One region of the Hafnia sp. CBA7124 genome, then DNA from elsewhere that is predicted to be linked to it. Evidence: predicted binding sites of a transcription regulator. Region 1 holds the regulator's gene; each other region holds the start of a gene.

Region 1 (7,827 bases):
GAAACCACCAATCTTAATACGCTGAGCGCGCGCTTTCGCGGGTTCTATCCTGTTGTCATTGATGTCGAAACTGCGGGTTTTGATGCCAACACCAACGCGCTACTTGAAATTGCGGCAGTCACGTTACGTATGACTGACGATGGATGGTTAGAGCCACATGAAACACTTCATTTCCACGTTGAGCCTTTTGTTGGCTCCGTTCTTGTTCCAGAGGCTCTGGCATTCAACGGTATTGATCCTGAAAATCCATTGCGTGGCGCGGTGAGCGAATACGAAGCCCTGCATGCTATTTTCAAAGCAGTTCGCAAAGGCATTAAAGATCAGGACTGTAATCGTGCGGTAATCGTTGCGCATAACGCGCACTTCGATCATTCATTTGTGATGGCCGCAGCAGAACGTGCTGGTTTAAAACGTAACCCATTCCATCCGTTTGCCACCTTTGATACTGCCGCGCTAAGCGGTTTGGTATTAGGACAAACCGTGCTTGCAAAAGCCTGTATTGCCGCCGATATTCCTTTTGATAGCACTCAGGCTCACTCTGCGCTGTATGATACAGAGCAAACCGCAACGCTGTTTTGTGAGTTGGTAAACCGCTGGAAACGTATGGGTGGATGGCCATTGCCAACACCTGCACCAGAAGAAGCCACCGAATAATCCACCGCTCTTGCTTACTGAACATCGAGTCGGTGTAAGATTTTTTGTTTATAAGTTAACGCGATAAATAATAAAGGCGCCCTTAGGCGCCTTTATTTTGCTCACAATAATCATCAACGATTACTGTTCTTCCTGTGCAGGATGCTTCGCCGCAGTCTCTTTAATCAGCTGCTGCAATTCGCCAGCGCGGTACATCTCAATGATGATGTCACAGCCGCCAACCAGTTCACCCTCGACCCACAGCTGTGGGAAGGTTGGCCAGTTCGCATATTTTGGCAATTCAGCACGAATATCTGGATTTTGCAGAATATCTACATAGGCAAAACGCTCACCACAGGCTGACAATGCCTGAACTGCTTGCGCAGAGAAGCCACAGCTTGGCAATTTAGGTGAGCCTTTCATGTACAAAATAATCGGGTTTTCAGCCAGTTGGCGCTGAATTTTTTCAATGGTGGTCATTGTCATTTTAGTTTACTTCCTCTAGCCAGTGTTATGCCTACAGCATGCAAGTGCATATCGAATTATTGTACTGGATTGTACCGAGTGTCGCTCTGAGAAAAAAACGCCATCTTTTGTGTGGCTATTATCTGATTTTCAACACACCGTCACAGCGTAAGCTCAGTTTAATCTAAAAACGTGCTATGCTATATCCGTTTTGCACATGATCAGATATGCAGCGTTTTGTGAATAAAACAGCATCTGATTCAATCATCGTAACATTTAGTCACAAAGAGAATATAAATAGCAGAAATGAATGCTGTTTTGTTGCGGCTGTTTATTTAATACTGTTTGCCATGTTTTTTGCTTGGGACAAAGCCTGGAACCTATCGATGCGTCTATATATCGCGCTCTTTGTTCTGCTGTTTACACAGCTATTTGCTAATGCAGCGAATGCCTCTCCGGGGCATAAAGTCGTTGCCGATCAGCGAAAGTCGCATGCGACAAGTAGCGAATCTGCCGATCGTAAAAAACGAAAACCAGCTACCAGCAAAAAAGAAAAAACAGCGACGCCTACAACGACAGCCAAAAATAAAAAATCGTTAGAACAAAAGAGCAAAACGACTAAAAAATCAGCGACAACTCAGCCTAGCGCTCTCGCTACTAAGTTTGCCAAAAATAGAGAAGTCGCGCGCAATAAAGCAAATAGCAAAAAAATAGATAAAGCGGTACTAGCATCTATTTCTAACCCTAAGACAAAATCCAGCGCCAAGAAAAGCGGCTCACATTCCACCGCTACGTTGGCTCGCGTAAGTAATAAAAAAACCTATGGCCGCCAGCGCGGTGAATTGAATAGCCATGGCAGAAGCAGCAAAGGTGAATTAGCCAAGCTCAAGCTGAATCAAAACAATATTGAAATCGTTGATGGCAAACCCATTCGTCTGAGTCCTCAGCATAAAAAGCGTTACCAGCATGCTAAGCAAACGGCGATGAATAAGCTGATGAATCAGGTAGGAAAACCGTATCGTTGGGGTGGTGCGTCACCAAGCACAGGCTTCGATTGCAGTGGATTGGTTTATTACGCCTATCAGGATTTACTGAGCATCAAGATCCCTCGTACCGCCAATGAAATGTATCATCTGCGTGATGCGGCTCCGGTGAAAAAAACAGAGCTACAAAAAGGCGACTTGGTCTTCTTCCGTATTAATAATCGGGGTGCCGCCGACCATGTGGGTGTTTATATGGGTGAGGGAAAATTCATTCAGTCACCTCGCACCGGCGAACAAATTCGGATCAGCTATTTAGATAACGATTATTGGCAAGGACACTACGTTGGCGCTCGCCGCGTGATGACGCCAAAAACGATTCGTTAATAGCAGAAGATCATTGTTAAACAGACTTATGGTAGGGATTCATTGCATTTTGTGATAATCCCTATCATTTAGATTTACCCCATCTTTGTATTATCCCCTCCCCTTATTTTATGTTCTGTGGCCGTTTTGAACGAATGGTGCACAAATCGCCAATTGATAACCAAAAACAAAAATTTTGCCTGTTATTAGATTCAAAACTTGCTAAAATCGATCCCCATAACAAGAGCACAACAAGATCGTTTCAATTTTAAAAACCCGCTCACTGACATTAACGTTGGTGTGATGCATGAAACATAAAACACTTACGTGTAACTGTTTCATTGCAAAATAGAGCAATAATAGGAGAGAGCAATGTCTTTTGAATTACCTGCATTACCATACGAAAAAAACGCACTCGAACCGCACATCTCCGCAGAAACCTTGGAATACCACTACGGTAAGCATCACAATACCTATGTGGTAAACCTGAACAACCTGATCAAAGGCACTGAGTTCGAAGGTAAATCACTGGAAGAGATCATCAAGACCTCTACTGGCGGTATCTTCAACAACGCTGCTCAGGTTTGGAACCACACCTTCTACTGGCATTGCCTGTCACCAAAAGGTGGCAACGCACCAACTGGCGCCGTGGCTGAAGCCATTAACAAAGCGTTTGGTTCATTTGATGCATTCAAAGAAGAACTGACTAAATCTGCCATTGGCAACTTCGGTTCTGGTTGGACTTGGCTGGTTAAAAAAGCAGACGGTTCTTTGGCGATTGTAAACACCTCAAACGCTGCAACTCCACTGACCAACGGTGACAAACCACTGCTGACCGTGGACGTTTGGGAACACGCCTACTACATCGACTATCGCAACGCGCGTCCTAAATATCTGGAGAACTTCTGGGCTCTGGTAAACTGGGAATTCGTGGCGAAAAACTTGGCATAAGTTTGCTGAGTGACGTACATGAAAAAGGCGGTCAACTGACCGCCTTTTGTTTTAGCCATGTTAATGGCTATCGATAAAAAACTTAGCGATAAATCAATGTAGCGCAGCAACAAAACTAAAGATAACAATCACAGCCAGTGCTGCGACCGTTGTCATTAGAGAATATTTCAGATCGGTTTCCATTTCTTCTTCTCCCGCATTTCGTTATCAGATCAATTTTGATTATACATAAACACTTGCAGAAAGTGTGTGAAATCATTTTCACATACCTTAAATGGGATCGCACGCAGTAAAACTTTCGATTATTCTTTCTGTTAACACACAATTTTGACTTCCCCTTTTGCATTTTATAGGCCAAAATTTACGGTTTACTGCTACGTATCAGCTTTCATAACGTAAAAGAATAGGCTGGCGCTTGATATATCCGCATATTCCTCTCTTTGATGCGATTGTAATCAGTGTATTTTGATGTACGTAAGCAAACGATTAACACAATAGCTATGTCATAGTTACATTAGCTTAGGAGTCATCTGTTTCATGGCAACGATTAAAGATGTGGCAAAACGCGCGGGCGTTTCAACCACGACAGTGTCTCACGTTATTAATAAGACGCGTTTTGTCGCAGAAGAGACCAAGACCGCGGTTTGGGAAGCAATTAAAGAATTGCACTACTCTCCCAGCGCCGTCGCCCGTAGCCTGAAAGTTAACCACACCAAATCGATCGGTTTGCTGGCGACGTCCAGCGAGGCGCCCTATTTTGCTGAGGTCATTGAGGCCGTTGAAAACGCCTGCTACAGCCAAGGCTATACGCTCATTTTATGTAACTCTCACAACAACCCTGAAAAGCAAAAAGCTTATTTAGCGATGCTGGCGCAAAAACGCGTCGATGGATTATTAGTGATGTGTTCTGAATACCCAGAAAATCTGCTGCAAACCCTTGAGGACTACCGCAATATTCCAATGGTGGTGATGGACTGGGGGACACAACGCAGTGATTTTACCGATGCCATTCAGGATAATGCGTTCGAAGGTGGCTATTTAGCCGGCCGCTATTTAATTGAACGTGGTCATCGTGATATTGGGGCGATTACCGGTCAGCTTTCTCGTAACACCGGCGGAGGTCGCCTACGCGGCTTCCTGAAAGCCCTACAAGAAGCCAACATTCCCGCTCGTGATGAGTGGATGGTAGAAGGCGATTTCGAGCCAGAATCCGGTTACAAAGCCATGCATCAAATTCTGTCGCAAAAAAATCGCCCAACGGCGGTCTTTGTGGGTGGGGACATCATGGCGATGGGCGCAATATGTGCCGCCGATGAGATGGGCTTGCGTGTACCGCAGGATATATCGGTGATCGGTTATGATAACGTGCGCAACGCCCGCTACTTCTCACCAGCGTTGACCACCATCCATCAGCCGAAAGAGCGTTTGGGCTCAATGGCCTTTGACATGCTACTCGACCGTATCGTGAGCAAGCGTGAAGATTCTCAAACGATCGAGGTGCATCCAAAACTGGTGGAACGCCGCTCCGTTGCCGATGGCCCATATCTGGACTATCGCCGCTAAGTGATGAAGAACAGCCCTTTTCTTTTAGCGCTGTTCCCCGTTGGGCTGTTCATAGCAGGAGCGTTGCCAATATTGGCAGCGCTCTTGGCACTGACTCAGCCGCTGTCTGACATTTCCTCTTTCAACACCTTCATCCAGCCGTGGACGCTTTTACTCCAATGGCCAGGTTTGATGCGCTCAGTTGGCCTGAGCTTATGGAGTGCAATCGCCGCGACGTTAATATCACTTTGGTTGGCATTAGCGCTTTGCAGTCAGGTTATACAGCGCGCCAGCTGCACCGCTCGCGCTATTTCGAGTGCGATTTTAGCCATGCCGCATATTGCACTGGCGACCGGTCTCATACTGCTGTTATCCCCCTCAGGTTGGCTACTCAGGCTTATATCCCCAACATTTACGGGTTTTGTGCGCCCGCCAGATTGGCCAATCGTCAATGACCCTTATGCCCTATCCTTAATTCTTTTATTGGTGATCAAAGAGACACCTTTTTTATTTTTGATGGCGTTTAACATCGCGGGTCGAATTGATGTCGCTCGCCAGATGCAGGCTGCTAACGCATTGGGTTACCACAGTGAGAAAGCCTGGTGGTTGCTATTAGTTCCGCAAATACTTGTGGCTCTGCGTTTGCCGTTGTTTTGTGTGCTCGCCTTTGGCCTATCCACCGTAGATATTGCGATTCTATTGGGGCCACAGCAGCCCACAACCTTGGCGTTGTTAGTTTGGCAATGGATAAGCGAACCCTCGATGGGGCATCAATCTTTAGCCGCTGCTGGTACGCTGCTACTTATTGTTATCACATTAGCCAGCTTTGGTGCGTGGCGATATGCTGAAAAGAGCTGGTTAACATATTGCCGCAACGCTTATGGACAAAGGCGCAGCACGTGGCGCATGCCGCTTACCCCACTCTGGGCAATGGGTATTGTGTTAACGCTGGGCGCCTATGCGGTACTCTTCGTGTGGTCGGTTGCATGGCGTTGGCCTTTCTCGTCTTCTTTTCCACTACAGTGGAGCTATGATTATTGGCTTACCAGCGTTCATCAGCTTAGTACTCCGATCATAAATAGTCTGCTCATTGCGAGTGTGGCGAATCTGTTAGGTTTACTTCTGTGCGTTGGTTTTTTGGAATGGCAATTTTATACGCGTAGAAATACAAACTCATGGTTTCTGCTCGCCCCGCTGTTGACTCCACAAATCAGCCTAATTTTCGGCTTGCAGCACATGGCCGCTTGGTTGGATGTGATTGGTCTGCTGCCCAGCGTGATCTTTGCTCATATGGTGTTTATCGTTCCGTATTTTTTTCTTAGCCTCAGCGGCACGTGGCAGACTTTCGATCCGCGGCTGATCTATACCGCACAATCACTTGGAAAGTCGCCTTGGACCTGTTTCTGGCGCATCAAGATCCCATTATTGAGTAAGCCATTGGCGCTTTCCGTCGCATTAGGTTTCGCGGTTAGCATAGGATTATATTTACCCACGCTGGGTTTAGGCGCTGGGCGCTTCCCCACGTTGGCAACGGAAACCGTCGCTTATGCATCCGGTATCGATCGCCGCATGGCCGCCGTTGCGGCTCTGTGGCAAACGTTCATCCCACTTTTGGTTTACGGTATCGCGCTATTTTTGCCATTCATACTGACAAGGAACAAAAAACTGTGACGGCTTTAGCGTTTGAGCAATTCCAGGTTTATCTCGATGATAGACCGCTAACTTCAGCGTTGAATACCCGCGTAGAAGGCGGACAAATACTCACGCTGATGGGGCCTAGCGGCTGCGGGAAATCGAGCTTATTGCTGGCTATGGCGGGGCATGCTCACGCCCCGCTATCAACGCAGGGAAAAGTGCTGATCGATAGTCATGATGTGACTGAACTTCCTGCCTATCAGCGAAAAATCGGGCTGCTATTCCAAGATGATTTATTGTTTCCCCACCTAAACGTTACACAAAACCTGCTTTTCGCCTTACCTGAAAACATCGGCAAAGAAGAACAGCATCAGCAGGTCACGCAGGCATTAGAGAAAATTGACATGGCTGAGTTTTCATCTCGCTATCCCGATGAACTATCTGGCGGCCAGCGCGCCAGAATCAGTTTGTTGCGCACCCTGCTTTCTCGCCCTCGCGCGGTGGCATTGGATGAACCTTTTTCCAAGCTTGATAAATCGCTGCGGCAACAGTTTCGCCAATGGGTTTTTGGCGAATTACAACAGGCTAATATTGCCACCCTGCTAGTGACACACGACGAAGACGACGTTCCGCCAAACGGCCAAATCATCATGCTCTAAAACCCTATTCAGGGCTGAGCCACTCTTGATTCATCGTTTCAGTATCACCGAGGTAATCCAGTAACCAATCAATGGCCGGTGAGCGGGTATGGTCTTCCCAAGTGACACAGCAGGCGCTATCAGGAAACGGCTGAGCCAATTGTAAGATCTTCAGCTTACCCGAATGCACCAGCGGTTCCGCCATGTGCGCGGGCATCAGGCCTACGCAAAGCCCATTCTCTAAACAATCGCAGGCTGACTGCCAATCAGGCACCACTAGGCGTCGCTGATTATCTAATAGCCATGTATCGCGCTTAGGCAGATCTCGAGATGTGTCTTCAATACACAAGGCAGGAAAAGGGCGAATTTTGTCATCACTTAACTCGCCTTCCAATTTTGCCAGCGGGTGATCGGGGCTCACCAGACAATGCCAGCGTAGAAATCCCATATCGCGAAAAGAAAAACGCCCTCCGGCCGGAACCGCACGCGTCGCCCCTATCGCCACCTCTACGCGTCCGGCGACTAAGGCATCCCATACGCCATTAAACACTTCGGGGTGGATCATTAATTCCATATCAGGGAAATGACGATAAAAATCGACCACCAATTGGCGGCTT
Region 2 (7,827 bases), 2.0 Mb from region 1:
CTTCACATTCGTACCCCGGTTGTTCTACATTTGGGGGGCGTAAAAAAAGTGGCTATCGGTGCGTGTATGCAGGAGAGTGCTGTCAATCGGCATATCCGTCGCACTCGATGCTTTGCAAACGATAAACACACTGTAAGGATAACTTATGAACAAGACTCAACTGATTGATGTAATCGCAGAAAAAGCTGACCTGTCTAAAACTCAGGCTAAGGCAGCTCTGGAATCTACTCTGGCAGCGATTACCGAGTCTCTGAAAGACGGTGATGCAGTACAATTGGTTGGTTTCGGTACTTTTAAAGTGAATCATCGTAACGAGCGCACTGGCCGCAACCCGCAGACTGGTATGGAAATCAAAATTGCAGCAGCAAACGTACCAGCGTTCGTTTCTGGTAAAGCTCTGAAAGACGCAGTTAAATAAGACCGCGTGATTCACAGCCTGTTTGTGAAAGAAGTAAACAGGGGGGCGTTGACGCCCCTTTTGTTCATCTGTAAACCTGTAGCGGCATTACTGATCGCGGCAGGGCTTGCTGTGACGCTCTCTGGTTGCAGTTCGCAAAACCCCTCCCCTCGTTTTACGGCAACTGGCTATATCGCCGATCAAGGCATGATGCGCATTTGGCGTAAAGACGATCCTCAGCATCAGCCGCAGGCAATTATGAGTGTCTATAGCCCCTTAGAAGGGAAAGGCACGGTAATCAGCTACTACGCCTATCAAGATGGCAAATTGAACCTAGTACGGCAAACTGTGCAGGGCAATGAGCAAAACGTTCTTGAGCTTCGGTTAGATGAGAAGGGCGAAATCAGCTTTATGCAGCGCCAAATTGGCAATCAGCGACAGCTACTCACGTCTGACGATATCGCCCGCAGCCAATACCAGTCCCGCCATATGGTTGAAGTCTCAGAAGCACTGCGAGTCGGTAAAGTTCACCTCATCCAAGGCCGTTGGCAGAATGGTCAGTTCACGAGCTGCGCGGGGGAAACTCAATCTCTGAAGCTAGAAGCGTGGCAGTTGAATTGGATCGAAAGCCGAGCCGCACGTTCGTCTCAGCCTCTCGGGATCGCATGGCTTGATGCGCCAGAAGGCCGCCAGCTATTACTGGCAGCCAATGAAGATTTTTGCAGTTGGGAACCGACGGTAGATACGCTGTAAAGAAAACCGAGAACCACCGTGATGATCCTCGGTCTGGGGATTATTAACGACCGCGCCCGATAGCCCGATAGCCAATATCCTGACGATAGAAACTCTCTTTCCAGCCGACCTGTTTTGCGAGCTGATACGCATTTTTCTGTGCTTGCTCGATTCCATGTCCTAGGGCAGTGACGCACAATACGCGCCCGCCATGAGTCACCACATCGTTGCCCTGCATTTGGGTGCCAGCATGGAAAACTTTCTCGTCCTCTGCTGAAACCGACGGCAGGCCATGAATGACATCACCGGTTCTATAATTTCCAGGATATCCTCCTGCAGCGATCACGACGCCTAGCGCGTCACGTTCATCCCACAGTGACTCTTTCTCGTTTAATTTACCCTCAGCACCGGCTAGGCAAAGCTCTACCAAGTCTGATTTCATGCGTAGCATGATAGGCTGAGTTTCAGGGTCGCCAAATCGACAGTTAAACTCGATAACTTTTGGCTCGCCTTGGGCTGAAATCATCAGGCCTGCGTAAAGAAAACCAGAGTACGGGTTACCCTCTTTCGCCATGCCGTGCACCGTTGGCCAGATCACCTCATCCATAACGCGCTGGTGAATTTCATCGGTGACCACCGGTGCCGGTGAATATGCACCCATGCCGCCGGTATTTGGCCCAGTGTCGCCATCGCCGACCCGTTTATGATCTTGGCTGGTGGCCATTGGTAGCACGTTCTTTCCGTCAACCATGACGATAAAGCTCGCTTCTTCGCCGTCGAGGAACTCTTCAACGACGATGCGATGGCCTGCGTCACCAAATGCGTTGCCTGCCAACATATCGTGAACCGCGGCCTCGGCTTCTTCGAGCGTCATCGCAACAATTACGCCTTTGCCTGCGGCCAGACCGTCGGCCTTGATAACGATAGGTGCGCCTTGGCTACGGATATAGCTAATGGCGGGTTCGACATCGGTAAAGTTACGATACTGGGCTGTGGGAATACGATGACGAGCCAAGAAATCTTTGGTGAAGGCTTTTGAGCCTTCTAACTGAGCGGCTGCCTGTGATGGGCCGAAAATTTTCAGCCCCGCCGCTTGGAACGCATCCACGACGCCAATCACCAGCGGCGCTTCAGGGCCAACAATTGTCAGGCCAATATCATGGCTTTGGGCAAATGCCAAAAGCGCGTTGATATCGGTTGCTGAGATATCGACGTTTTCTAGGGCTGGCTCCAGCGCAGTCCCCGCATTACCTGGGGCTACGTAGACTTTATCTGCTAACGGCGATTGAGCCGCTTTCCATGCTAGTGCGTGCTCACGGCCGCCGTTACCGATAATCAGGATATTCATGCGCTCACCTCAAAAGGTGCGCCCGCAGGCGCACGAAAAACAGAAGAGATTAATAAAGATAAAAATGATTAATGACGGAAATGACGCATATCCGTGAAGATCATGGCGATCCCGTGCTCATTCGCAGCGGCGATGACTTCATCATCACGAATGGAGCCCCCTGGCTGAATAACGCAGGTGATGCCGACGGATGCAGCAGCATCAATACCGTCGCGGAATGGGAAGAACGCATCTGATGCCATCACGGAACCCGCGACTTCTAATCCTTCATCGGCGGCTTTGATGCCGGCGATTTTGGCAGAGTACACGCGGCTCATCTGGCCAGCACCAATGCCGATGGTCATTTTGTCTCGGGCATAAACGATAGCGTTGGATTTCACAAATTTGGCTACTTTCCAGCAAAACAGCGCATCACGCATTTCCTGTTCGGTTGGTTGGCGAGTGGTGACGACGCGCAGGTCGGATTCTTTGACCATGCCTAAATCGCGGTCCTGAACCAGTAAGCCGCCGTTAACGCGTTTGAAATCTAATCCATTTTGGCGAGCATCCCATTCACCACAGGCTAAGACACGCACGTTTTGTTTGGCTGCCAGCAGCTCAAGCGCAGGTTCGCTGATGTGTGGGGCAATAATGACTTCGACAAACTGACGGCTAATAATCGCCTGAGCGGTTTCGGCATCGAGCTCACGGTTAAAGGCAATGATGCCGCCAAAGGCAGAGGTTGGGTCAGTTTTATAAGCGCGCTCGTAGGCATCTAAAATAGAACCACCAATGGCAACGCCACATGGGTTAGCATGCTTCACGATCACACAAGCTGGCTCACTAAACTCTTTCACACACTCCAACGCTGCATCGGTATCAGCAATGTTGTTGTAAGAAAGCGCTTTGCCCTGAAGCTGATTGGCGGTTGCAACAGATGCTTCAGTCACATTCTCTTCTATATAGAAGGCAGCATCCTGATGGCTGTTTTCTCCGTAGCGCATATCTTGTTTCTTTATATAGCTAAGATTCAGCGTGCGAGGGAAGCGGCCAGAAGGTTCTTCGGTATTGCCATAATAAGGAGGAACCATCGTTCCAAAGTAATTTGCGATCATGCCATCGTATGCAGCGGTGTGCTCGAAAGCCTTAATGGCCAAATCGAAACGCGTCGCGTGGGTTAAAGAACCCTCATTGCTATCCATCTCATTAATGATGGCATCGAAGTCACTATTGTTAACCACAATCGCAACGTCTTTATGATTCTTGGCTGCCGAGCGCACCATGGTGGGTCCACCGATATCGATATTCTCAACGGCGTCGGCTAAAGAGCAATCTGGGCGAGCTACGGTTTGAGCGAAGGGATAAAGATTCACAACAACCATATCGATAGGCTTAATATCGTGGTGAGACATAATGTCATCGTCTTGGCCGCGACGACCAAGAATTCCGCCATGCACTTTAGGATGCAAAGTCTTCACTCGGCCATCCATCATTTCGGGGAATCCGGTGTAATCAGAAACCTCGGTCACGGGTAAACCTGCTTCCGCTAACAGGCGAGCAGTGCCGCCGGTTGAAAGCAGCTCAACGCCACGCGAACTGAGCGCCTGAGCAAACTCAACAATACCGGCTTTATCAGATACGCTGAGCAGCGCACGGCGAATCGGACGGTAAACGGAAGCTGAGCTCGTGTTTTGTGAACTGGAATGCATGGTAGTTATATCCCTCGGCTATGGAATCGCAATATAAAGAGCGTTATGTGAATACGGTATGCCCGTTTTATTCAAATAACGCCCCTTCGTTGGAAGAGGTCGAAAGATTTTAGCGCATCCAGATTGTAACGAAAACGTTTGCGTGATGCTCGTCAAATTTGTCACCAATATCGTTCTGTGGATAAGTTTGTGCACAAATGGGTATAAAGCGGGGTTTTGCTGTGGAATGCAGCAAACGATCAATTTAATGAAAATTAAGGGTTGTCAGCCCGCGAGAACTCCCTATAATGCGCCTCCATCGACACGGAACATGTGAATCACTTCACACCGTATCGGCGGTTTCGATAAGAAATCGCAAGAGAAAAAATCCTGAAATTTAGGGTTGACTCTGAAAGAGGAAAGCGTATTATACGCCACCTCGAGTTAGCAAGCTTAGCCTCCTAACTCACTGCTCTTTAACAATTTATCAGACAATCTGTGTGGGCACTCACAAGACAATATCTAACGTCCTCGGACGATAAAATATTAAAGTCTTGAAGAGTGACCAAGCAGTAATTCATTAGTTGAATTATTACGAAAGTTAATTTTCGAGCATCGCTTCACTTGTTGAAGCAAATCAAGCTTTTAATTGAAGAGTTTGATCATGGCTCAGATTGAACGCTGGCGGCAGGCCTAACACATGCAAGTCGAGCGGTAGCACAAGAGAGCTTGCTCTCTGGGTGACGAGCGGCGGACGGGTGAGTAATGTCTGGGAAACTGCCTGATGGAGGGGGATAACTACTGGAAACGGTAGCTAATACCGCATGACGTCTTCGGACCAAAGTGGGGGACCTTCGGGCCTCACGCCATCAGATGTGCCCAGATGGGATTAGCTAGTAGGTGGGGTAATGGCTCACCTAGGCGACGATCTCTAGCTGGTCTGAGAGGATGACCAGCCACACTGGAACTGAGACACGGTCCAGACTCCTACGGGAGGCAGCAGTGGGGAATATTGCACAATGGGCGCAAGCCTGATGCAGCCATGCCGCGTGTATGAAGAAGGCCTTCGGGTTGTAAAGTACTTTCAGCGAGGAGGAAGGCATTGTGGTTAATAACCACAGTGATTGACGTTACTCGCAGAAGAAGCACCGGCTAACTCCGTGCCAGCAGCCGCGGTAATACGGAGGGTGCAAGCGTTAATCGGAATTACTGGGCGTAAAGCGCACGCAGGCGGTTGATTAAGTCAGATGTGAAATCCCCGAGCTTAACTTGGGAACTGCATTTGAAACTGGTCAGCTAGAGTCTTGTAGAGGGGGGTAGAATTCCAGGTGTAGCGGTGAAATGCGTAGAGATCTGGAGGAATACCGGTGGCGAAGGCGGCCCCCTGGACAAAGACTGACGCTCAGGTGCGAAAGCGTGGGGAGCAAACAGGATTAGATACCCTGGTAGTCCACGCTGTAAACGATGTCGACTTGGAGGTTGTGCCCTTGAGGCGTGGCTTCCGGAGCTAACGCGTTAAGTCGACCGCCTGGGGAGTACGGCCGCAAGGTTAAAACTCAAATGAATTGACGGGGGCCCGCACAAGCGGTGGAGCATGTGGTTTAATTCGATGCAACGCGAAGAACCTTACCTACTCTTGACATCCAGAGAATTTGCTAGAGATAGCTTAGTGCCTTCGGGAACTCTGAGACAGGTGCTGCATGGCTGTCGTCAGCTCGTGTTGTGAAATGTTGGGTTAAGTCCCGCAACGAGCGCAACCCTTATCCTTTGTTGCCAGCACGTAATGGTGGGAACTCAAAGGAGACTGCCGGTGATAAACCGGAGGAAGGTGGGGATGACGTCAAGTCATCATGGCCCTTACGAGTAGGGCTACACACGTGCTACAATGGCATATACAAAGAGAAGCGAACTCGCGAGAGCAAGCGGACCTCATAAAGTATGTCGTAGTCCGGATTGGAGTCTGCAACTCGACTCCATGAAGTCGGAATCGCTAGTAATCGTAGATCAGAATGCTACGGTGAATACGTTCCCGGGCCTTGTACACACCGCCCGTCACACCATGGGAGTGGGTTGCAAAAGAAGTAGGTAGCTTAACCTTCGGGAGGGCGCTTACCACTTTGTGATTCATGACTGGGGTGAAGTCGTAACAAGGTAACCGTAGGGGAACCTGCGGTTGGATCACCTCCTTACCTAAAGATAGCGTTAAGTGCAGTGTCCACACAGATTGTCTGATGAAATTAATGAGCAAGAGCACCTGTTGATGTTGTGAGTTTTAAGACTCATGCTGATACGAAACGAGAAGGCGAAAGCTTTGTCGGTATTTTCGTGTCCCCATCGTCTAGAGGCCTAGGACACTGCCCTTTCACGGCTGTAACAGGGGTTCGAATCCCCTTGGGGACGCCATTCCGATAATGAGTGAAAGACATTATCACCCGTTCTAATGAACGAAAAATCTTAAAGATGATTCTAACGAGTCGTGTTTAAGATATTGCTCTTTAACAATCTGGAACAAGCTGAAATTTGAAAGCTTAAGCAACTGTGAGACACACTGACACAGTTTGTATTAAGCAGTCTCTCAATTTTTTGCAATCTTGAATGTTGTCTTGAACCGGTTCGTAACCGCGTTCACTAAAGAGACACCTTCGGGTTGTGAGGTTAAGTGACTAAGCGTACACGGTGGATGCCTAGGCAGTCAGAGGCGATGAAGGACGTGCTAATCTGCGATAAGCGTCGGTAAGCTGATATGAAGCGTTATAACCGACGATTTCCGAATGGGGAAACCCAGTGCAATTCGTTGCACTATCGTTAAGTGAATACATAGCTTAACGAAGCGAACCAGGGGAACTGAAACATCTAAGTACCCTGAGGAAAAGAAATCAACCGAGATTCCCCTAGTAGCGGCGAGCGAACGGGGAGCAGCCCAGAACCTTAATCAGCGTATGTGTCAGAGGAACGGTCTGGAAAGTCCGGCGATACAGGGTGATAGCCCCGTACTTGAAAATGCATATGTTGTGAGTTCGATGAGTAGGGCGGGACACGTGACATCCTGTCTGAATATGGGGGGACCATCCTCCAAGGCTAAATACTCCTGACTGACCGATAGTGAACCAGTACCGTGAGGGAAAGGCGAAAAGAACCCCGGCGAGGGGAGTGAAATAGAACCTGAAACCGTGTACGTACAAGCAGTGGGAGCCTCTTTATGGGGTGACTGCGTACCTTTTGTATAATGGGTCAGCGACTTATATTTTGTAGCAAGGTTAACCGAATAGGGGAGCCGTAGGGAAACCGAGTCTTAACTGGGCGTCAAGTTGCAAGGTATAGACCCGAAACCCGGTGATCTAGCCATGGGCAGGTTGAAGGTTGGGTAACACTAACTGGAGGACCGAACCGACTAATGTTGAAAAATTAGCGGATGACTTGTGGCTGGGGGTGAAAGGCCAATCAAACCGGGAGATAGCTGGTTCTCCCCGAAAGCTATTTAGGTAGCGCCTCGTGAACTCATCTTCGGGGGTAGAGCACTGTTTCGACTAGGGGGTCATCCCGACTTACCAACTCGATGCAAACTACGAATACCGAAGAATGTTATCACGGGAGACACACGGCGGGTGCTAACGTCCGTCGTGAAGAGGGAAACAACCCAGACCGCCAGCTAAGGTCCCAAAGTCATAGTTAAGTGGGAAACG
Region 3 (7,827 bases), 680 kb from region 1:
GATTGGTGTACTGGACTCACTGCGCTCGCGGGTCGATTTTATTATTGCTACGGCGCCGGATGAAGCGCAGCCCTCAGCAAATATTGATGAGTTATTAAGCAAACTCAGCAAAGAGAGCATGCAGCATCTCACCGCAGATCTCACTAGCGTAATGCAAAGCCGTTCATCTAATGCGTTCGATGGTTTCTATCGCTATATCATCGGTATTGATAAAGCCTCTGCTATCTTTGTGAATAACAGCTATGACCTTGAGTTACATGAATTAGAAAAGAAAATAAGCGTTAGCCGAGTACAACTTTACGGCATGATTTCATTATGCTGGCTACTTGCTCTATTCATCGTTATGCCGATTTTGGTTTTTTCATCCAAAATAAGCCTGTGGCTGACGCTCACCAATAAAAATATCATGAAGTTATCTCAGGGCGATCTCGACATATCTCCAGATAATTCGATCATGACTGGAGAGCTATCGGCAATATCCGACGCGATCAATCAGCTACGTCAGAATCAAATAGAAAAGCGCCTGCTAGAAACTGAAAAGCAGGAACTTATCAATGAGCTACTCGAAGCCTCTTCAACCGATCCGTTGACCAATATTTATAATCGCCGCAAATTCTTCAATCAGTGCAGTCAGATCACCGAAGATGACTATCCTCTCGCGTTCTGTCTTATTGATATCGATAATTTTAAAAGATTGAATGATCGTTATGGTCATGACGTTGGCGATTTGGCACTTATCGCCTTTAGCCAAATGCTGGAACAATCGCTGCCAAAAAGTACGGTTTATTGCCGCTACGGCGGAGAAGAATTCGCTATCTTAATTAAATATCAAAATATGCAGCAATCGATGAGAATTATTGATGTCGTGCGTCATCGTACCGAAATGCTGAGTATTGCCATCCCAAATAAGCCTAGCGTTGGCTTTACTATTAGCTGTGGATTAGCCCGTCTTGATGACTATCAAAATATTAACCACTCTATAAAGCAAGCCGATGAAGCACTCTATTACTCTAAGAAACGTGGAAAAAACCAAGTGAGTTTTTATTCACCAAATGGATTCATTAGCTTTGATGCTAACGATAAAAATGGGTGATATTTGTTCAGGAAACGCGACTAAGATCAAGGTATGAATATTGTACAATTGCACAGCAACTTAATCGGTGCTACTGCAAATGGCACGTTTAATCCTCGACCTATCACATGCCATATGGTGTTATGAGGCTTCAATCTCGGGATAAACTAGGTATACTCCTCCGACTTTGCCGACTATCCCGAACGTGGAATATCCCTGACGAGGATGCAGTAACGCGCCATGACTCAACATGCTTCCCCGATATTAACTTCATTATTGGATACTGACGCCTATAAGTTGCATATGCAGCAGGCCGTGTATCATCGTTACCGCAATCTCTCCGTAGCGGCTGAATTCCGTTGCCGTGGCGACGAGTTACTGGGCAGTTATGCCAACGAAATTATTCAGCAGGTTGCTCTAATGGGCAATCTTGCGCTGACAGATGAAGAATATAACTATCTCAGCACCTTACCTTTCTTCAAAAAAGATTATCTGGACTGGTTGCGCGATTTTCGCTTTAACCCGCAACAGGTCGATATCCGTGACGAAGGCGGCCATCTCAATATCCGCATCACTGGCCCTTGGCGTGAAGTGATCATGTGGGAAGTGCCGCTGCTCGCTGTTATCAGTGAAGTGGTACATCGCGATCGCTCACCTCTGGCAACGGCAGAAATGGCCGTGGCACAGCTGCGTAAAAAACTCGATTCCTTTAAACAGCTGAGCGCGGATATCGATCTTTCTGGCTTTAAGCTGATGGATTTCGGCACACGCCGCCGTTTCTCACACGACGTCCAACGAGCCATTATTGAAACGTTGAAAACGGATTTCCCACATTTAGTTGGAACCAGCAACTATAAGTTTGCCCAGTTGCTGAATCTTGCACCGATGGGAACTCAGGCTCATGAATGGTTCCAAGCCCACCAGCAGATTTGCCCGGTATTAGCGAACAGCCAGCGAGCAGCCCTGCAAGCGTGGTTAGATGAATATCCCGAACAGCTTGGTATTGCTCTCACCGACTGCATCACGATGGATGCTTTCCTACGCGATTTTGGCCCACAGTTTGCGAATCGCTACCAAGGGTTGCGTCATGACTCCGGTGAACCGGTTGAATGGGGCGAGAAAGCCATCGCGCATTACCAGAAGCTGGGTATTGATCCGATGACAAAAACGTTGGTGTTCTCCGATAATCTCGATCTTGAAAAAGCCTTGGAGCTCTATCGTCATTTTCATAACCGCATCAATCTTGGTTTCGGTATCGGCACACGTTTAACCTGTGATATTCCCGAGGTTAAACCGCTAAATATTGTGATTAAGTTAGTAGAGTGCAACGGCAAGCCCGTCGCCAAGCTGTCTGATAGTCCAGGCAAAACTATTTGCCACGACAAAGCTTTCGTTAAAGCGTTGCGCAAAGCCTTTGATTTACCGCTGGTAAAAAAAGCCAGTTAATTACTTAGCTTACTCGTTAACGTAATCAATATTATGAGGGCGTATGCAACGCCCTCTTTTTTTTGCCTAAAAAACGCCAATTTTGACTGATAAAATCGATTATTCTTCTTTTTTTCATTCAATCCCCCAATATCTCATCAAGTTCTTGCGATTTGGCTGCGATTTCTTCTTGTGTCTGTTTGCATGACAAGTAACATAGCAACATGCCCGTATTATCTGGGCTGTAGGTTATTTATCATCCAAGATCAATAAAAGAGAGAAATCTATGAGCGTAGTGCCTGTAGTCGACGTACTGCAAGGTCGTGCCGCGGTAGACACTGAAGTCACCGTGCGCGGTTGGGTACGTACCCGGAGAGATTCTAAAGCTGGTATCTCCTTCCTCGCCGTTTATGACGGCTCCTGCTTTAATCCGTTACAGGCCGTCGTTAATAATTCTCTGCCGAATTATGAAAGTGATGTTTTACGCCTGACAACGGGTTGTTCACTGGAAGTCACCGGTAAAGTGGTTGCATCACCGGGTGAAGGCCAGAGTTTCGAGATTCAAGCCACGGAAGTGAAAGTGGTGGGTTGGGTTGAAGATCCAGACACATATCCAATGGCGGCAAAGCGCCACAGCATCGAATATCTGCGCGAAGTTGCTCACTTACGCCCACGCACCAACCTTATTGGTGCGGTTGCTCGCGTTCGTCATACGCTGGCGCAGGCTATTCACCGTTACTTCCACGAAAACGGTTATTTCTGGGTTTCTACCCCACTGATTACCGCGTCTGATACCGAAGGCGCTGGCGAAATGTTCCGCGTTTCCACGTTGGATATGGAAAACCTGCCGCGTACTGACGAAGGCAAAGTCGATTTCGGTGAAGACTTCTTTGGTCGTGAAGCGTTTCTGACCGTATCCGGCCAGCTAAACGGCGAGACCTACGCCTGTGCGCTGTCTAAGGTGTATACCTTTGGTCCAACGTTCCGTGCAGAAAACTCCAACACCAGCCGCCATTTGGCTGAATTCTGGATGGTTGAGCCTGAAGTTGCCTTTGCGGATCTCGACGATATCGCAGGCGTTGCCGAAGGAATGTTGAAATACGTCTTCCAAGCCGTACTTGATGAGCGTGCCGATGACATGGAATTCTTCGCTCAGCGCGTAGACAAAGACGCCATCGATCGCCTGAAGCGTTTTGTCACCTCCGACTTTGCTCAGGTGGATTACACCGACGCAGTTGATATTCTGCTTAAATGTGGCAAAACCTTCGAAAACCCAGTCTACTGGGGTGTTGACCTGTCTTCGGAGCATGAGCGTTATTTGGCTGAACAGCACTTTAAAGCGCCGGTGGTGGTGAAAAACTATCCAAAAGACATCAAAGCGTTCTATATGCGTATGAACGAAGATGGCAAAACCGTTGCTGCAATGGATGTGTTGGCACCAGGCATTGGTGAGATCATCGGTGGTTCTCAGCGTGAAGAGCGTTTAGACGTTCTGGATGCACGTTTAGAAGAAATGGGCCTAAATAAAGAAGATTATTGGTGGTATCGCGATCTTCGTCGTTATGGCACCGTGCCTCACTCTGGTTTTGGCCTTGGATTTGAACGTTTAATCGCCTATGTGACCGGCGTTCAAAACGTTCGTGACGTGATCCCGTTCCCACGCACCCCAAGAAACGCAACCTTCTAATTAAGTAATAAAACAACATTTCAACGTTTTGATCACAAAAAAGGGGCCAGCAATGCTGGCCCCTCTCTTTTTTAAACTTAGACCCCTGTCACAAAGTTCCCAAACTTTTACATTCTGAAACACATTCTTGCGTTCTGTTACTCGAATTATAGTTTTGTATCATTTTCGATGTAGATTATCGCTCTAGTGAATGGAACACTGCGATGCAGACACAGGAAGACACCATACTTTCTCTTTTAGTTCCGTAAGTGATGAAATAGTTCCGCGCAGAATTAAATTAGGCAGTGGCAGGTGTCAAAAAAAAAATAACTCCTTTAGAGGGTAACAATGATGAAACGCAATATTCTTGCAGTAGTGATCCCAGCGCTGTTAGCAGCCGGTGCAGCAAACGCAGCTGAAGTCTATAACAAAGACGGTAACAAGCTGGATCTGTACGGTAAAGTTGACGGTCTGCACTACTTCTCTGACGACAAAGGTTCAGACGGCGACCAGTCTTACGCTCGTTTCGGCTTCAAAGGCGAAACTCAGATCTCTGACCAACTGGCTGGTTACGGTCAGTGGGAATACAACATCAAAGTAAACAACACCGAAAGCAACGGCTCTTCTAAAAACGCAACCCGTCTGGGCTTTGCGGGCCTGAAATTCGGTGATGCAGGTTCTATCGACTACGGTCGTAACTACGGCGTAATCTACGACGTTGAAGCATGGACCGATATGCTGCCAGAATTCGGTGGTGACTCTTACACCAACACCGACAACTTCATGACTGGCCGTACCAACGGCGTTGCGACTTATCGTAACAACAACTTCTTCGGTCTGGTTGACGGCCTGAACATCGCCGCTCAGTACCAGGGCAAAAACGGCAGCGCGACCGAAAGCAACAACGGCCGTGGCTACCAGCAGCAGAACGGTGACGGCTACGGTCTGTCTACCTCTTACGATTTCGGTATGGGCATCAGCGCTGGTGCAGCGTACTCTTCATCTGACCGTACTAATCAGCAAACCGCTCTGGGCCGTCAGGCTGGCAGCAACGTCGCTGGTGGTGACAAAGCTGATGCATGGACCGCTGGTCTGAAATACGACGCTAACAACGTATACCTGGCAGCTATGTATGCAGAAACTCGCAACATGACTCCATTCGGTTCTACCGGTGTTGCTAACAAAACTCAGAACTTCGAAGTTGTTGCACAGTACCAGTTCGACTTCGGTCTGCGTCCATCCGTTGCTTACCTGCAGTCAAAAGGTAAAGATCTGGGTCAATACGCTGCAAATGGCGCAACCTTCAACGGTGGCGACCAGGATCTGGTTAAATACGTTGATGTCGGCGCGACTTACTACTTCAACAAAAACATGTCTACCTACGTTGATTACAAAATCAACCTGCTGGATGACAACGAATTCACCAAAGCTAACGCCATCGCAACTGACGATATCGTAGCAGTTGGTCTGGTATACCAGTTCTAATCTGACGGCAACCTCGCGGTTGTAGCAGAAGAGAATCAAAGGCAGAGCTTCGGCTCTGCTTTTTGTTGTCTAGGATTTGACTCTATCCATCACTGATAATTTACCCTTCCCCGTTTTTTGACCGTATTCTACCCCCCTATTTTCTGCCTGATTTTCTGGTTTTCTTCTTATTTTTGGTGCTTTTATCGGCATTGAAGCATTCAGGTAACAACTTTGTATTCTTTTTGTGGCAAACGGTTGGCAAGCTCGCGGCGTAGCGGTAACCTGAGGGTTCTCTGGCTCAATCCCACACATGGAAGCTCTTACATGTTTGAAAATATCCCAGCCGCACCAGCGGATCCGATTTTAGGTCTTGCCGATTTATTCCGTGCCGATGCCCGTACTAACAAAATCAATTTAGGTATTGGCGTCTATAAAGATGAAACAGGTAAAACACCGGTTCTGACCAGCGTTAAAAAAGCTGAGCAGTATCTGCTGGAAAACGAAACCACGAAAAACTATCTGAGCATCGATGGTATTCCTGCTTTCGCTACCTGCACGCTGGAATTACTGTTTGGTAAAGAAAGCCCAATCATTCAGGACAAACGTGCTCATGCGGCTCAAACCCCAGGTGGGACTGGTGCTCTGCGTGTGGCAGCCGATTTTATTGCCAATAAAACTTCAGCTAAGCGCGTATGGGTGAGCAATCCTAGCTGGCCTAACCATAAAAGCGTATTTAACGCCGCAGGGCTTGAAGTACGCGAATATGATTACTACGATGCCGCAAATCATCAGTTAGACTTTGCAGCCCTCCAGAACAGCTTAGAGCAAGCAGAAGCCGGTGATGTGGTTCTATTCCACGGTTGCTGCCATAACCCAACCGGTATTGACCCAACGCCAGAACAATGGGAAGCGCTGGCAGAAATGTCTGTTGCCAAAGGTTGGTTACCGCTGTTTGACTTCGCCTACCAAGGCTTCGCCAACGGTTTAGAAGAAGATGCTCAGGGTCTGCGCATTTTCGCAGCCAAGCATGACGAATTGCTGGTTGCGAGCTCATATTCTAAAAACTTCGGCCTCTACAACGAGCGTGTTGGTGCTTGCACATTAGTTGCCGCTGACAGTGAAACCGCCGATAAAGCATTCAGCCAGATTAAAGCGACCATCCGCGCTAACTACTCAAACCCACCAGCGCACGGTGGTTCTGTGGTAGCCACTATTCTGGGTAATGAAGCCCTGCGTACTATTTGGGAACAAGAACTCACTGACATGCGTCAACGCATTCAACGTATGCGTCAGTTGTTCGTTAACACCCTGCAGGAAAAAGGCGCTGAGCAAGACTTCAGCTTCATCATTAAGCAGAACGGCATGTTCTCATTCAGTGGACTCACCAAAGATCAGGTGATCCGCCTGCGTGATGAATTTGGCGTTTATGCCGTAAACTCTGGCCGCGTCAACGTAGCAGGAATGACGCCTGACAATATGGCACCGCTGTGTGAAGCCATTGTCGCCGTATTGAAATAAACACGCATATTGAAACGACAAAAGGAGCCGAAAGGCTCCTTTTTTATGCTGCAAATAACATTTACAACGACGCTACCAAACCGCAGGCTCATCGCGAACAAACGGATTAGTCTGGCGCTCTTGGCCAAAAGTCGACATGGGTCCGTGACCTGGAATAAACGCAACATCATTGCCCAGTGGCCACAGTTTAGTTTTAATTGAGTTAATCAATGCCTGATGGTCGCCACGGGGAAAATCACTACGCCCGACACCGCCGCTGAATAACACATCGCCAACCTGCGCCAAGCGTGATTGCTCATTAAAGAAAATCACATGACCCGGCGTATGACCAGGGCAATGGAAAACCTGCAAAATCTCATTACCAACCTGCAAGGTATCACCGTCATTTAACCAACGGGTAGGCACCAAGGGTTCACAATCACTGAGGCCAAACATTTTGCTCTGAGCAGGCAGCCCCTCCAGCCAAAACTGGTCTTCTTCCTGCGGGCCATAGATTGGCACATTTAGGCTTTTCGCCAAATTGCCAGCAGCTCCCACGTGGTCTAAATGCCCGTGGGTCAGCAGAATTTGAGTCACCGTTAAACCCAGCGCTTCAACTTCCCGCTGAATTTTTGCTGCCTCACCGCCCGGATCGACGATCGCGGCCTGAAGCGTCTGCTCGCACCATAAAACAGTGCAA
Region 4 (7,827 bases), 2.3 Mb from region 1:
GGCACCGACCGAACTGCTTGCCGAGCAGCATGCCAATAACTTTCGTCAGTGGTTTGAACCGCTAGGATTGAAAGTGGGCTGGCTTGCAGGCAAGCAGAAGGGTAAAGCGCGTCAGACACAGATGGAAGCTATTGCCAGTGGCGAAGTCGATATGATCGTGGGCACACACGCCATTTTCCAAGATCAGGTGCAATTTTCTGGCTTGGCACTGGTTATCATTGATGAACAACATCGATTTGGCGTACATCAGCGTCTTGCCCTGTGGGAAAAAGGCGAAGAACAAGGTTTCCATCCGCATCAGCTAATCATGACCGCAACCCCGATACCGCGCACGCTGGCGATGACTGCCTACGCCGATCTTGATACGTCGGTTATTGATGAGCTTCCGCCTGGCAGAACGCCGGTGACCACCGTTGCTATTCCAGATTCACGCCGCGCCGATGTCATTGAACGCGTTAAAAATGCCTGTTTAAAAGAGGGTCGACAGGCTTATTGGGTCTGCACGCTGATTGAAGAATCAGAGATGCTGGAGGCTCAGGCCGCAGAGGCTACCGCAGAAGAGCTCAAACTGCTTCTGCCTGAAATTAAGGTCGCGTTAGTACATGGCCGCATGAAAGCAGCAGAAAAACAGGAAGTGATGCGGGCATTTAAGGCAGGTGAAACTCAGTTGCTGGTCGCCACTACCGTAATCGAAGTTGGCGTTGACGTGCCTAACGCCAGCCTGATGATCATTGAAAACCCTGAGCGATTGGGTTTGGCGCAGTTACATCAGCTGCGTGGCCGCGTCGGGCGCGGTGCCGTCGCATCACACTGTGTCCTGCTTTATAAAACACCTCTGAGCCAAACCGCGCAAAAACGTCTACAGGTATTACGTGATAGCAATGATGGCTTCGTGATTGCTCAACGAGACTTAGAAATTCGTGGCCCCGGTGAGCTATTAGGGACCAAACAGACCGGTAGCGCCGAATTTAAGGTAGCTGACTTGCTACGCGATCAGGCGCTTATCCCTGAAGTTCAGCGCATTGCACGCCATATTCATCAAAACTACCCAGAACATGCGCAGGCACTTATCGAGCGCTGGCTGCCTGAACGCAGCCGATATACCAACGCATAGTCTCGTGTACCTCCCCTTCTCCGGAACGGTTCCCTCCCCTGAGAAAGGGAGGGGTGGGGTCAGATCGTGATAATCGAAAACTACCCCATCACCGCAGGAAATACCGGCAGCATCAGGTACAGCTTGATCACAATCGCATTAACGATATCGATAAAGAACGCACCAACCATAGGTACTACCAGGAAAGCCAAATGCGACGGGCCGAAACGATCGGTAATCGCCTGCATGTTAGCAATCGCCGTTGGCGTTGCGCCTAAGCCAAAACCGCAATGGCCTGCGGCTAGCACCGCTGCATCATAGTTTTTGCCCATAATTCGATAGGTAACAAAAATAGCGTACAGCGCCATCACCAGCGTTTGAACCAGCAAAATGGCCAACATCGGCAGCGCCAGAGAAGCAAGTTCCCACAGTTTTAAGCTCATCAACGCCATAGCCAAGAACAGCGACAAACTCACGTTTCCGAGCACCGATACCGCACGCTCAAACACGCGATAGAAACCAACCGCATGCATCGTATTACTCAGTACAACCCCAACGAACAATACGCAGACAAACGTTGGCAGCTCGAACGTCGTCCCGCGGAGAAAATCAGCGATGACATGGCCTACGGTTAAACAGATCGCAATCAAAGCCAGCGTCTCAATTAACACCAGCGACGTGATCATACGGCCGCTATAGGGTTTTTCAAACGCGGTTGGGACTTCAGTATCGTCCGGCGTTCCGTTGGGCGTAGACGAATGCTTCACCAAGTAACGAGCCACTGGCCCGCCAATCAATCCACCAAGCACTAAACCAAAGGTGGCACATGCCATGGCCACTTCAGTCGCATTCTCAAACCCGTAGCGTTCGCTGAAAACTTTACTCCACGCCGCGCCCGTACCGTGTCCACCGGACAACGTAATGGAGCCCGCTAATAGCCCCATCAGAGGATCAAGCCCCAGCATTTTCGCCATGCCAATACCAATGGCGTTTTGTACCAGCAGTAACCCCACAACGACAAAAACAAAAATGCTTAACGCTTTGCCGCCTTTTTTCAAACTCGCTAAGTTTGCGTTAAGGCCGATGGTGGCAAAAAAGGCGAGCATCAACGGATCTTTGAGGGACATGTCAAAACTGACCTCAAAGCCCGTGGTTTGTTTAAGCAACAGGAAACCGAGCGCCACCAGCAAGCCGCCAGCAACGGGTTCAGGAATCGTGTATTTCGTTAGGAAAGGGATTTTTTGTACCATTTGGCGCCCGAGCAGAAGCACCAAGGTCGCCGCGACTAGCGTACCGTATACGTCCAGATGAATCATTTTATTACTCCATGTAATAATTGTATTTATTTCAAATAATTATAATTTTCTCTCTGTTATCTAAAAATGATAAACGCTTAATTAGAAAGCAAAACGTAACTCTTGGGCAAGTTTCTTTAGCAAAAAATGCGATCCAAAAGTCTCATCCTTTTTAGGTAAATTTATACGCAACCGATTGCTTTTGTGACAACTATCATTAAAATGCGTGCATTGTTGCTTCTGGAATATGGATTATGACCACGCCATCCACTGAGTTCGACCAAGTTCACTCTTCAATCGCGAAGCCTAGCGCTACCGCGCCAACCAAAAGTGAGCTGATATATCGTCTCGAAGACCGTCCACCTCTCCCGCAAACCCTTTTCGCTGCCTGCCAACATTTACTCGCCATGTTTGTGGCGGTTATTACGCCCGCACTACTGATTTGTCAGGCATTAGGTCTTCCAGCACAGGACACGCAACACATTATCAGCATGTCGCTATTTGCCTCAGGGCTGGCGTCTATCTTGCAAATTAAAACCTGGGGCCCTGTGGGTTCGGGTTTGTTGTCTATTCAGGGAACGAGCTTTAACTTTGTTAGCCCTCTGATTATGGGCGGAATGGCGTTGAAAAACGGCGGCGCTGATATCCCAACGATGATGGCAACGCTGTTTGGAACGCTAATGCTGGCTTCCTGCACCGAGATTATCCTGTCGCGTTTCTTGCACCTAGCACGCCGAATTATTACGCCATTAGTCTCTGGTGTGGTGGTCATGATCATCGGTTTATCGCTGATTCAGGTCGGCTTGGTTTCTATTGGCGGTGGCTACAGCGCCATGAACGATCACACCTTTGGTGCGCCGGGTAATTTGATGCTAGCCGGTTCAGTTCTGGTGGTCATTATTTTGCTTAACCGCCAGCGCAACCCTTATCTGCGTGTCTCTTCACTGGTGATCGCCATGGCCGTTGGCTACGCGTTGGCGTGGGCGATGGGGATGCTGCCAGACACCAGCAATATGGAAAAAACCACCTCGCTGCTGATGGTGCCAACGCCGCTCTATTATGGCTTGGGCATTGACTGGAATCTGCTGATCCCGCTGATGCTGGTCTTTATGGTGACGTCTTTAGAGACCATCGGCGATATTACGGCGACCTCTGACGTATCCGAGCAGCCCGTTTCTGGCCCGCTCTACATGAAGCGACTGAAGGGGGGCGTTCTCGCCAACGGGCTGAATTCGATGCTGTCGGCGGTATTTAATACCTTCCCTAACTCCTGCTTTGGCCAGAATAACGGTGTTATCCAGCTAACCGGTGTCGCAAGCCGCTATGTGGGCTTTGTGGTCGCCCTCATGCTGATTGTTTTAGGTCTGTTCCCTGCGGTGGCGGGTTTTGTACAGCACATCCCTGAGCCCGTTCTGGGAGGCGCTACCATCGTCATGTTCGGCACTATCGCAGCATCGGGCGTGCGTATTGTCTCGCGTGAACCATTAAACCGCCGCGCCATTATGATTATGGCGCTCTCTTTAGCCGTTGGTTTAGGGGTTTCTCAGCAGCCGTTGATTTTACAATTCGCGCCGGATTGGATGAAAACTCTGCTGTCTTCAGGCATTGCGGCTGGCGGTATTACTGCCATTGTCTTAAATCTGGTTTTCCCACACGAAGATTAAAACCGCATAAATGGCTGAAAAAGGTCGGATGTTTCTGCATTCGGCCTTTTTTATTGGTGTTTACATTTCATCCCTTGAGCCATCCTACTTAATACGGCATAAACTAAAGTACCTTTGGCCTGAAGGACTAATGCCGTGAAATTTATTGGAAAACTACTTTTAATCCTGCTCGCGATTATCATCGCGCTGGGTATTGTGGCTTATGTGATTGCACAAACCACATGGGGCGCCCGCCACATCAGCACTTGGGTGAATGAAAATACCCAATATCGATTGTCGCTTGGAAAAATACACCACGATATTCGCGATCCCGCTGAAATGACATTACACGATGTCACGCTCGCTAACGTTGGTCAGCCTCCTTTTCTACGCGCTGAAAAAATCAGTTTATCGCTCAGCGTACGCCAGCTAACCGAACCGAAAGATTTCGATAGCGTCACGCTCGAAAATGGATCGCTAACACTTTCAGCCACGGCTCAAACTGCACTGCCAATTCAGGCCCAGAGCCTGCGCATGCTCAATATGCAGGTGCAACAAAATGAGCCCCAACAAAAAATTAACGCGTCTCAGGTCAACGGCTATGTTTCACCGTGGCAGCCCGTCTCAGGGCAAATCTTTGGCAAGAACAACCAGTTTCAGTTCAGCGCAGGCAAACTAACGCTAAATGATATTCCTGCACAGAACGTGTTGATCCAAGGTAGTGATAAACAGGGTCAACTCACAATAATCAACGCTGGCGCTGAATTTGCCCAAGGCCAAGCCACCGGTGACGGCATACGCAAAGCCGATGGAACCTGGGTCATCAATAACTTACGCCTAAGTAATCTCCACTGGCAGACTAGCCAATCTCTAGACGCTTTCTTTGCGCCGCTGAAGCAACTTCCGGCAATCACGCTGGGAAAAATGAGTATTACCGACGCCAAGCTGGAAGGGGCTGGCTGGGCACTCAGTGATTTAGACGCAGAATTGAACGGTGTAACGTGGAACAACGGCAATTGGCAAAGTGATAAAGGGACTATCGCCTTTAATGCTAACGATATCATCGTGGGCAATGTGCACTTTGTTGAGCCTATCTTTAGCGCCGATCTTTCGAATGCGGGAGTGGCGATAAAACAGTTAAGCACTCGCTGGGAAGGCGGTTTGCTTAGAGCAAGCGGCAGCTGGTTGCGCAGTAACCAACAACTTACCCTCGATGAAATTACGCTCGTTGGCTTGGAATATACGCTACCGCAAAACTGGCGTGATATCTGGCAAGCACCGCTGCCGACTTGGCTAAACGATGTGATCGTCACCAAGTTCTCCAGCAGCCGAAATCTGATAGTCGATATCAACCCTGAGTTTCCTTTCCAAATCACCGCTCTGGATGGCTTTGGCAGCAACATTCGCTTAGTCCATAACCGCCTATTTGGGCTATGGGACGGTCAAGCAACCTTCAACGCTAGCGGCGCAACGTTTAATAAGGTCGATCTGCAACGGCTTTCTATTAGTCTGAACGCAAACGACCAGCAAATTAGCGTCACTGAACTCAGCGCGTTATCACAAAAGGGAATTTTGGAAGCCACCGCGTCGCTCACGCAGTCTGGACGCCAGCTCAGCTTGGATCTTAAGGGGAAAGCAGTCCCTGCCGATCAACTAGTTGAATGGGGATGGCCAGCGTTGCCGATTAAAGGAGACGTCAATATGCAGCTAGGATTACAAGGCGTACTGACCGGTGATGCACCGCTTAAGCCTAGTGTAAATGCCACGTTAAGCGCGCAGAATGCGAGTGGGCAACAGGTTACGCAGAAGATGGTTAACGGCGTAGTAAACTAACATTCTAGCCCTCCCTGCACAGGGAGGGCTTTTGCAAAAAATTACTCGGCAATCTTCAGAGTGTTAATCACACCGTTGGCAATATTAGCCGCTTCCTGCTGATTTTCACCCGGCAGAGATACCTGCATGGTCATCAACTGATCGCCGGCTTTAGCCAGTACGATGCTGGAATAGGAAACTTGGCCTTTGGCCGTTTGCAGACTATTCACTTCCTGAGCTTGCTGCCCACTCACTTCAATGCTCTTATCGGAAAGCACGTTCAGGCTTGGATCACGAGATTTCTGTTGTTCAACCAAACGACCACTCAATGTGCTCAGGCTGTCTGCCGGTAACGGAGCCATAATCACAATGATCGCCTGCTGACCGCTCTTATTCGCGTAAACATGCATGCTGTTTGATTGAGAGCCTAGCTTACCGCTTTGGTCAGTTAAGCCAGCCGGCAGCGTAAAGGTCACTTTTCCATTGAGCAGGCTAATGTTCTCTCCGGCAGGTACGCTAGCTTCTACCGACGTAGATCCTTTGGCCGCAGAGGTGGTGTTATCAGTTGACTGGCCATCACACGCGGCAAGTCCTGCCACGAGCAACCCCACTCCCATAAACTTCACTAAATTACGCATGGTAATTCCTTCTATTGTCCTAACGTCTCGATTGACCAATAAACGTATCGCACCTTATCGGTGCACTAAATGCAAGTAACATATTGTAGCTTCGCTACTTATCATTGGTTCCGTGCGTCAGACACTTCACCAGTCGGACTCGGTTATCGGCTATGTTGTCAGCTACTTCTAGCTCAGATAACTGGTAGCCATTTTTTATGAGCATTATCAGCATAGCTGGAAAACAGTTTCTGGTTTTCACTTCAATACGCTGATACCCATGATTTAAAGCCCAATCTTCCTGTGTATGCAATAGGACTTGGGCTATTCCGTCGCGGCGAGAGTGAGGAAGTACACCACCTAACCAACTATAGAAAGTGGTGTCACTAAGCGCATAACCCAACTTAAAACCAACAGGTTTTTCATTTTTATAGGCGACCAATATACAAGTTTCTTTATTATTCAGTCGGTTAATTAAATCTTGCAGGCTATGTAACACGGAGAATTCGGGCAGTAAGTTATAAAGATGGTGAACATCTTCAACGGTGGCGTATTTGACGTTAATTGCGGGCATGACATCCTCCGAAGCTCAGGGACATCAGCATATACGATACCGAGAAAAAGCGCTTCTCGGCATCGCGATACGTTTTTTAATTCAGCTGTGGATGCGGATCTTGGCGATTAGCTGAGAGATACTTCAGAACCACGTTGAGCATAACGCCGTACATTGGCAGGAAGAAAATCAGGCTGATCAGCAATTTAAACGTGTAGTCTACCAGCGCGATCTCAACCCAGTTCGCGGCCATGAAGGGGTCTGTGCTGTGGTAAAACGCGATAAAGAAGAACGCCAAGGTATCGCTGATATTACCAAACAGCGTTGAAGCCGTCGGAGCTACCCACCACGCGCTACGCTGACGCAGGCGGTTAAAGACATGCACGTCAAGGATCTGCCCAAGAACATAGGCCATGAAACTTGCGGTCGCGATACGCGCCACCATCACATTAAACTCGCCCAACGCGGCAAAACCCTGCCACTCGCCCTGAAAGAACAGCGCTGAAATACAATATGAAATCAGCAGCGCAGGCGCCATAACTGCCAGAATAATTCGACGAGCCAAAGGCGCGCCAAACACACGGACGGTGAGGTCTGTTGCCAAGAAAATAAACGGGAAAGTAAATGCGCCCCACGTGGTGTGAAAACCGAAAATCGAGATCGGTAACTGCACCAAGTAGTTACTGGACGTAATAATCAGAACGTGAAAAACAGAAAGCCAGCAAAGGGCTTTCATCCGCTGTTGCGGAGTAAAATCAAACATATTTTGGCCTTTTTGGAGATTGGGGTGAGGGAACCCAATAAAAAATGTGTG

What was found. Region 1 encodes PurR, which represses purine synthesis genes. Its sites were predicted from a motif close to CANGCAAACGTTTGCNTG; they were not measured.
Region 2: purH (bifunctional phosphoribosylaminoimidazolecarboxamide formyltransferase/IMP cyclohydrolase) is a predicted target of PurR. The motif match lies at 4,293-4,310, and genes of this name have one in related genera.
Region 3: CPY98_RS07625 (amino acid aminotransferase) is a predicted target of PurR. The motif match lies at 5,875-5,892, and genes of this name have one in related genera.
Region 4: CPY98_RS00180 (NCS2 family protein) is a predicted target of PurR. The motif match lies at 2,574-2,591, and genes of this name have one in related genera.

What each region holds. Positions count from the first base shown of each region.
Region 1 covers NZ_AP017469.1:2,332,406-2,340,232, forward strand. The annotation lists gene rnt (ribonuclease T) at 1-654, shown strand, start outside; gene CPY98_RS10730 (Grx4 family monothiol glutaredoxin) at 775-1,119, opposite strand; gene CPY98_RS10735 (C40 family peptidase) at 1,485-2,465, shown strand; gene sodB (superoxide dismutase [Fe]) at 2,817-3,395, shown strand; gene CPY98_RS21110 (YnhF family membrane protein) at 3,489-3,578, opposite strand; gene purR (HTH-type transcriptional repressor PurR) at 3,933-4,958, shown strand; gene CPY98_RS10755 (ABC transporter permease) at 4,962-6,608, shown strand; gene CPY98_RS10760 (ATP-binding cassette domain-containing protein) at 6,605-7,231, shown strand; gene punR (DNA-binding transcriptional activator PunR) at 7,236-7,827, opposite strand, start outside.
Region 2 covers NZ_AP017469.1:305,423-313,249, forward strand. The annotation lists gene hupA (nucleoid-associated protein HU-alpha) at 146-418, shown strand; gene CPY98_RS01460 (DUF1481 domain-containing protein) at 467-1,150, shown strand; gene purD (phosphoribosylamine--glycine ligase) at 1,194-2,477, opposite strand; gene purH (bifunctional phosphoribosylaminoimidazolecarboxamide formyltransferase/IMP cyclohydrolase) at 2,546-4,165, opposite strand; rRNA gene CPY98_RS01475 (16S ribosomal RNA) at 4,791-6,333, shown strand; tRNA gene CPY98_RS01480 (tRNA-Glu) at 6,472-6,547, shown strand; rRNA gene CPY98_RS01485 (23S ribosomal RNA) at 6,798-7,827, shown strand, end outside.
Region 3 covers NZ_AP017469.1:1,655,144-1,662,970, reverse strand. The annotation lists gene CPY98_RS07650 (GGDEF domain-containing protein) at 1-1,093, shown strand, start outside; gene pncB (nicotinate phosphoribosyltransferase) at 1,313-2,518, shown strand; gene asnS (asparagine--tRNA ligase) at 2,784-4,184, shown strand; gene ompC (porin OmpC) at 4,512-5,648, shown strand; gene CPY98_RS07625 (amino acid aminotransferase) at 5,955-7,148, shown strand; gene CPY98_RS07620 (MBL fold metallo-hydrolase) at 7,221-7,827, opposite strand, start outside.
Region 4 covers NZ_AP017469.1:32,589-40,415, reverse strand. The annotation lists gene recG (ATP-dependent DNA helicase RecG) at 1-1,114, shown strand, start outside; gene gltS (sodium/glutamate symporter) at 1,195-2,409, opposite strand; gene CPY98_RS00180 (NCS2 family protein) at 2,643-4,052, shown strand; gene CPY98_RS00175 (AsmA family protein) at 4,188-5,864, shown strand; gene CPY98_RS00170 (DcrB family lipoprotein) at 5,906-6,481, opposite strand; gene CPY98_RS00165 (GNAT family N-acetyltransferase) at 6,576-7,034, opposite strand; gene CPY98_RS00160 (7-cyano-7-deazaguanine/7-aminomethyl-7-deazaguanine transporter) at 7,111-7,776, opposite strand.